3 regions of the Bacillus sp. FSL H8-0534 genome follow, and region 3 is predicted to be linked to each of the others. Evidence: a T-box and tRNA genes for the amino acid it is inferred to sense, from the RefSeq annotation. Region 3 holds a T-box; the other regions hold tRNA genes.
What was found. A T-box is a leader RNA that pairs with one kind of tRNA and senses whether it is charged. The one in region 3 lies ahead of trpS (tryptophan--tRNA ligase), so its partner is inferred to be a tRNA-Trp.

Region 1 (2,239 bases), 700 kb from region 3:
TATACTGTCGATACCTTGCTCACGTAAATGGTTTAGGCAGATACTTCCTTACGATAAAGCCCAATCGTATGAGGCCTTAAATTACGTAACTCACAATTCTTCGTAAAAATACTTAGCGCATCCTCAAACGTTTCTACGTACGACTTTTTACTTTTGTGAACAACAAGATAATTCGCGATCATTTAACACGTTCCTTCGTCTTACCACAACTACACCTCCACACTCAGCGTAAACGATTTGCTCGCACGCTTCGAGTTAATATAGTCATCTAAGAATTCAACGTCTATAAACGCAAAAAAAGCACTCCTTACCGCAGTAAGAAGCGCTTAATATGTACGATATAATCAATCCGAAGACAAATAAAAAAGACGATTACTCGTCTTTTTGATACCGATGGTCGGGGTCGAACCGACACTCCCGAAGGAACACGATTTTGAGTCGTGCGCGTCTGCCAATTCCGCCACATCGGCATAATGAGAAAGGCGGCAACCGGATTCGAACCGGTGGTAAAGGTTTTGCAGACCTCTGCCTTACCACTTGGCTATGCCGCCATATTAAATTACTTTGGAGCGGAAGACGGGATTCGAACCCGCGACCCCAACCTTGGCAAGGTTGTATTCTACCACTGAACTACTTCCGCAAAAATGGCTGGGCTAGCTGGATTCGAACCAGCGCATGACGGAGTCAAAGTCCGTTGCCTTACCGCTTGGCTATAGCCCACCGAAGTTTTAATTCATTATATGCAAGTATTAACTACTTTATTTACAAATATTAAAAAATAAAAATGGGGCGACTGATGGGAATCGAACCCACGAATGCCGGAGCCACAATCCGGTGCGTTAACCACTTCGCCACAACCGCCATGTTGTGTTTTGGCAGGGGTAGTAGGAATTGAACCCACACTGGAGGTTTTGGAGACCTCTGTTCTACCTTTAAACTATACCCCTATATAAAATGTAAATGGTGGAGGGGGGCAGATTCGAACTGCCGAACCCGAAGGAGCGGATTTACAGTCCGCCGCGTTTAGCCACTTCGCTACCCCTCCGAAACTTACATGGTGCCGGCTAGAGGACTTGAACCCCCAACCTACTGATTACAAGTCAGTTGCTCTACCAATTGAGCTAAGCCGGCATATTTAGTTAAAATGGTGGCTCGGGACGGAATCGAACCGCCGACACGAGGATTTTCAGTCCTCTGCTCTACCGACTGAGCTACCGAGCCAGAAATAAATGGCGGTCCCGACCGGGGTCGAACCGGCGATCTCCTGCGTGACAGGCAGGCATGTTAACCACTACACCACGGGACCATTTGGTTGCGGGGACAGGATTTGAACCTGCGACCTTCGGGTTATGAGCCCGACGAGCTACCGAACTGCTCCACCCCGCGACAATACTATTCATATGTTATATATGGTGGAGGATGACGGGATCGAACCGCCGACCCCCTGCTTGTAAGGCAGGTGCTCTCCCAGCTGAGCTAATCCTCCAAAAGTGGTGACCCGTACGGGATTCGAACCCGTGTTACCGCCGTGAAAGGGCGGTGTCTTAACCACTTGACCAACGGGCCAAAAATATTATGGCGGAGAGCAAGGGATTCGAACCCTTGATACGCTTGTGACGTATACACGATTTCCAATCGTGCTCCTTCGGCCAACTCGGACAGCTCTCCAATCATGGCTCCGCAGGTAGGAATCGAACCTACGACCGATCGGTTAACAGCCGATAGCTCTACCGCTGAGCTACTGCGGAATGATATTAGCCTGGCAACGTCCTACTCTCACAGGGGCAAGGCCCCAACTACCATCGGCGCTAGAGAGCTTAACTTCCGTGTTCGGTATGGGAACGGGTGTGACCTCTCTGCCATCATTACCAGACTATATTCACTTGAGACAAACACTATTATACTTAATTGATTAAAAAAGTCAATAAGTTTTTTTATGTTCTCTCAAAACTAGATAACATTTGCTTCATATTATATGGTTAAGTCCTCGATCTATTAGTATTCGTCAGCTCCACATGTCACCATGCTTCCACCTCGAACCTATCAACCTGATCATCTTTCAGGGATCTTACTAGCTTACGCTATGGGAAATCTCATCTTGAGGGGGGCTTCATGCTTAGATGCTTTCAGCACTTATCCCTTCCGCACATAGCTACCCAGCTATGCCCTTGGCAGAACAACTGGTACACCAGCGGTGCGTCCATCCCGGTCCTCTCGTACTAAGGACAGCTCCTCTCAA
Region 2 (2,239 bases), 490 kb from region 3:
TATTAATATATTCAAAATAAATTATAAAACTTATATTTATTATTATATCATTTTTAACATAACAAAAATTAGCAATAGGAATTTTTAACCAAAATTTCAAATGAAATTAGCATATATTATTCTTCATATATACTTAGTTAAGCATCTTTACACCTTATATACATCTATGCCTAACATTTTGGATACGTTTTAATAACAATATAATTTTGCTTGCAGTATTAATAAAGTGAAACTTCCATCAGTAGGGATTTTCTTCATCCACCACTGATGGAAAGTCCTCACCAATCGGGCTTTTACAGGCAGTTATCCCTCACCTATCTTCCTTGCTTCACTCTGAACCTTGAGGTGGGGGGCTTACTGCCCGTTAATGCGGAATAAAACGTATCCACTCTTACCTATTCTCTAGCACCTAAATACACTGTATGTTGTAGCCTGAAAATAATCTGCATCTATTCGTTATTCTGTATGCTCGGAAATCTCACTTAAAGCAAATCCAGCTTGATCATCAGCTTTCTCTGCTATTGCTAAATCACCTAGCGCTAACATCCCAACAAGCTCTCCATTCTCAACTACAGGTAGTCTCCTGATTTGATGCTGTGCCATTAACTCTGTAGCATTTTCAATAGGGTCATCAGGAGATACGGAAACAATTTCTGTTGTCATGACATTTGTAATTTTATTAGACCCAGGATGTTTCTCAGCAATTCCACGAACAACTAAATCACGATCTGTGACAAGACCAACCACTTGATTATTCTCTACAATTGGAATCATCCCAATGGCCTCTTCTTTCATTTTCACAGCAGCTTCATATACATTATCTAGCGGTGTACATTGCACAATATCGGTACTCATAAATTCTCTAACTGTTGTCATGTAGCTCTATTCCCTCCTTTTTATACATACTATAGTTTTTCCAAAATCCCTCTATTTATTTCATAATAAATAGAGGGATTTTGGATTGACGATATCGTATATTAGAAAAGAACGTAACTTCACATTATATTTTTCATAAGAAAAAAAGAGCCAGCTAATTGCTGACTCTTTTTTATGACCCGTACGGGATTCGAACCCGTGTTACCGCCGTGAAAGGGCGGTGTCTTAACCGCTTGACCAACGGGCCATGGCTCCGCAGGTAGGACTCGAACCTACGACCGATCGGTTAACAGCCGATAGCTCTACCACTGAGCTACTGCGGAATATGGTGGGCCTAAATGGACTCGAACCATCGACCTCACGCTTATCAGGCGTGCGCTCTAACCAGCTGAGCTATAGGCCCATATTTCTTACAGGGGCAGTAGGAATCGAACCCACACTGGAGGTTTTGGAGACCTCTGTTCTACCTTTAAACTATGCCCCTAAGTGGTGCCGGCTAGAGGACTTGAACCCCCAACCTACTGATTACAAGTCAGTTGCTCTACCAATTGAGCTAAGCCGGCTTGTCAAAAAAAAATATGGCTCGGGACGGAATCGAACCGCCGACACGAGGATTTTCAGTCCTCTGCTCTACCGACTGAGCTACCGAGCCTTTATATAAATGGCGGTCCCGACCGGGGTCGAACCGGCGATCTCCTGCGTGACAGGCAGGCATGTTAACCACTACACCACGGGACCATTTGGTTGCGGGGACAGGATTTGAACCTGCGACCTTCGGGTTATGAGCCCGACGAGCTACCGAACTGCTCCACCCCGCGACGGTATTATATTATTTTAAAAAATGGAGGAGGTAGAGGGATTCGAACCCCCGCGCGACTCTCGCCGCCTGTCGGTTTTCAAGACCGATCCCTTCAGCCGAACTTGGGTATACCTCCATGAAATAAATATTAATTATATCTTTTAGTTATCTTTGTACATCTAATAGTTTTTATTAACTATCCAATCATTCCATTTTAATTATTATAAAATGGAGGAGGTAGAGGGATTCGAACCCCCGCGCGACTCTCGCCGCCTGTCGGTTTTCAAGACCGATCCCTTCAGCCAGACTTGGGTATACCTCCAATAAATAACCAAAGTGGAGCCTAGCGGGATCGAACCGCTGACCTCCTGCGTGCAAGGCAGGCGCTCTCCCAGCTGAGCTAAGGCCCCATGTTTTAAAAATATCGGGAAGACAGGATTTGAACCTGCGACCCCCTGGTCCCAAACCAGGTGCTCTACCAAGCTGAGCCACTTCCCGTTAATAAAAGCGCGCCCGAGAGGACTCGAACCCCTAACCTTTTGATCCGTAGTCAAACGCTCTATC
Region 3 (2,239 bases):
TTTCATCTAATTCAGGGGAGTTAATTAGTTCGTTATATTTTTCTTGAATTGGACGAATTGCTTCTACGACTACTTGTGCTAAATCACCTTTAAAGTCGCCGTATCCTTTTCCTTCATAGTAAGCTTCTAGTTCTTCAATTGTTTTACCTGAGAATGAAGAGTAGATTGTTAATAAGTTGGAAATACCAGGTTTGTTTTCTTTGTCGTATTTTACGATACCGTCAGAATCAGTTACTGCACTTTTAATTTTCTTTTCAATTGTTTTTGGCTCATCAAGCATACTAATCATTGATTTTGGATTTGGATCAGATTTGCTCATTTTTTTCGTAGGTTCTGTTAATGACATAACACGAGCGCCTACTTTTGGAATGCGAATCTCTGGAATTGTGAAAATTTCACGGAAACGTTTATTGAAACGCTCTGCTAAATCGCGAGTTAATTCCATATGTTGTTTTTGATCGTCGCCAACTGGCACAATCTCAGTGTTGTAAAGTAAGATGTCAGCTGCCATTAATGGTGGATACGTAAGTAATCCAGCTGGAACAGATTCTCTACCAGATGATTTATCTTTATATTGCGTCATACGTTCTAATTCTCCAACATATGCGATAGATTGCATAATCCATCCGAGTTGAGCGTGCGCAGGTACCTCTGATTGTACAAATAAAGTAGATTTTTCAGGATCAATACCACAAGCTACATATAGCGCAGCAAGGCTGCGGATGTTTTTACGAAGTTGTACAGAATCTTGAGGAACTGTAATCGCATGCTGGTTTACAATGCAGAAATAACAATCATGTTCGTTTTGTAATTCTGTAAATTGTTTCATTGCTCCTAAATAGTTTCCAAGCGTAATTGTTCCGCTTGGCTGAATACCAGAAAAAATAACTGACATAATAATGCCTCCTTGAAATTTGTATGTATTGTTGAAGAGTGGGGGAAGTAGGTCAATGCGAGCCGCTTCCGCTTTTTATATAATCCAGCTCCAGCGGCAAGAATGATCGGTGGCTTCGCGCCTTCCTACGAGGCAAAAAACGCCTCTACATCAGGAGCTCCATCCCCCTCACATTCTAAGCAAGCCGCTTCCGCTTTTAAATACAAAAAAGCCCATTCATCCCAAATGATCTAGGGACGAATGGACCGCGGTACCACCCTAATTATTTCACAAATAGTGAAATCTCTTTTATCCATTATAACGCCTGGATATAACGCCAAAGCCTACTCCTAAGTTGTTTCGGTTTGGTGCTCAAAAGCCCATTCCATACTGTACAATTACTTGTTCTCACCAACCACAAGCTCTCTGAAATTGCTGCAATATGTACTCTTCTTTCTCATCGCATGCATATGAATTTATTATAATATAGCTCTGTTTTTAACAGCTGAGCGAGCCACTTGCGCTTTTTGAGTAATCCAGCTCCAGTGGCAAGAATACTCGGTGGCTTCGCGCCTTCCAGCGAGGCAAAAAGCGCCTCTACGTCAGGAGCTCCATCCCCCTCGCATTCTGAGCGAGCCACTTGCGCTTTTTATAACAAAATGTTTTGCAAGTAATTATATCATATGGAAAAACGTTTGCAAACTACATCAAAATAGTAAAGCTAATGATCGTAGAGATGAGGCCTAAAAGAACACCTGTAATGCAGATGGGGTATGTCCATGTGAAAGAATACGTTTTATATATTCTTTCTTTTTTATCTATTGCTGATTCTTCTTCTTCAATTAAAGATTCTACCTTTTTATTTGTTCCAAATACTTTTTGGAAAGCGTACATTGTTATGTTGAAAAATCCACTTTGAAATAGAAATAAAAAACCTCCTAAAATAACAAAAAATAATGCAATGTAAAACATGATATTGACAAAATTCAACAAAAATTGAGCTGAAAATAGGAATGCACCAATGCTAGAAACGATTATTGCTAACAATATTAATATACAAGTGTGAGAATAAAGTCTATTCAAAATGTTCCCCTCCGTCAAAATATTACTAGAATTATTATACTATAAAAGTTATAATGAGTACTAGGGATAATTATTTGAAAATTATACGCAATTTTGTATTTTCTTTCAATATGATGGGAGCAATGTTAAGTGCCTCATTTACAAAAAATAAAAAAAATAAACATTTTATTAAAAATTTTAACAAAAAAACAAAAAACTATATTCACAATCGTCACATTATATGTATAATGAAAATTGTAGAAACTTGGAGATTATTCTTTCAATTCTGCTTTTTAGTAAGTG

Region 1: it has a tRNA-Trp gene. The T-box ahead of trpS (tryptophan--tRNA ligase) is inferred to sense a tRNA for this amino acid. The anticodon was not compared.
Region 2: it has a tRNA-Trp gene. The T-box ahead of trpS (tryptophan--tRNA ligase) is inferred to sense a tRNA for this amino acid. The anticodon was not compared.

Annotation. Positions count from the first base shown of each region.
Region 1 covers NZ_JBBOUC010000001.1:2,579,084-2,581,322, forward strand. Annotated here, with positions in the region: tRNA gene MHH71_RS13205 (tRNA-Leu) at 389-470, opposite strand; tRNA gene MHH71_RS13210 (tRNA-Cys) at 481-551, opposite strand; tRNA gene MHH71_RS13215 (tRNA-Gly) at 566-640, opposite strand; tRNA gene MHH71_RS13220 (tRNA-Gln) at 646-720, opposite strand; tRNA gene MHH71_RS13225 (tRNA-His) at 786-861, opposite strand; tRNA gene MHH71_RS13230 (tRNA-Trp) at 874-947, opposite strand; tRNA gene MHH71_RS13235 (tRNA-Tyr) at 962-1,045, opposite strand; tRNA gene MHH71_RS13240 (tRNA-Thr) at 1,056-1,131, opposite strand; tRNA gene MHH71_RS13245 (tRNA-Phe) at 1,146-1,221, opposite strand; tRNA gene MHH71_RS13250 (tRNA-Asp) at 1,231-1,306, opposite strand; tRNA gene MHH71_RS13255 (tRNA-Met) at 1,310-1,386, opposite strand; tRNA gene MHH71_RS13260 (tRNA-Val) at 1,411-1,486, opposite strand; tRNA gene MHH71_RS13265 (tRNA-Glu) at 1,492-1,566, opposite strand; tRNA gene MHH71_RS13270 (tRNA-Ser) at 1,577-1,668, opposite strand; tRNA gene MHH71_RS13275 (tRNA-Asn) at 1,674-1,748, opposite strand; rRNA gene rrf (5S ribosomal RNA) at 1,758-1,873, opposite strand; rRNA gene MHH71_RS13285 (23S ribosomal RNA) at 1,976-2,239, opposite strand, start outside.
Region 2 covers NZ_JBBOUC010000001.1:2,367,332-2,369,570, forward strand. Annotated here, with positions in the region: gene MHH71_RS12180 (CBS domain-containing protein) at 457-876, opposite strand; tRNA gene MHH71_RS12185 (tRNA-Glu) at 1,052-1,123, opposite strand; tRNA gene MHH71_RS12190 (tRNA-Asn) at 1,125-1,199, opposite strand; tRNA gene MHH71_RS12195 (tRNA-Ile) at 1,203-1,279, opposite strand; tRNA gene MHH71_RS12200 (tRNA-Trp) at 1,290-1,360, opposite strand; tRNA gene MHH71_RS12205 (tRNA-Thr) at 1,364-1,439, opposite strand; tRNA gene MHH71_RS12210 (tRNA-Phe) at 1,456-1,528, opposite strand; tRNA gene MHH71_RS12215 (tRNA-Asp) at 1,539-1,614, opposite strand; tRNA gene MHH71_RS12220 (tRNA-Met) at 1,618-1,694, opposite strand; tRNA gene MHH71_RS12225 (tRNA-Ser) at 1,719-1,811, opposite strand; tRNA gene MHH71_RS12230 (tRNA-Ser) at 1,905-1,997, opposite strand; tRNA gene MHH71_RS12235 (tRNA-Ala) at 2,013-2,085, opposite strand; tRNA gene MHH71_RS12240 (tRNA-Pro) at 2,100-2,173, opposite strand; tRNA gene MHH71_RS12245 (tRNA-Arg) at 2,184-2,239, opposite strand, start outside.
Region 3 covers NZ_JBBOUC010000001.1:1,875,389-1,877,627, reverse strand. Annotated here, with positions in the region: gene trpS (tryptophan--tRNA ligase) at 1-895, opposite strand, end outside; T-box leader at 1,125-1,344, opposite strand; gene MHH71_RS09815 (DUF3899 domain-containing protein) at 1,577-1,912, opposite strand; gene MHH71_RS30555 (hypothetical protein) at 2,068-2,239, shown strand, end outside.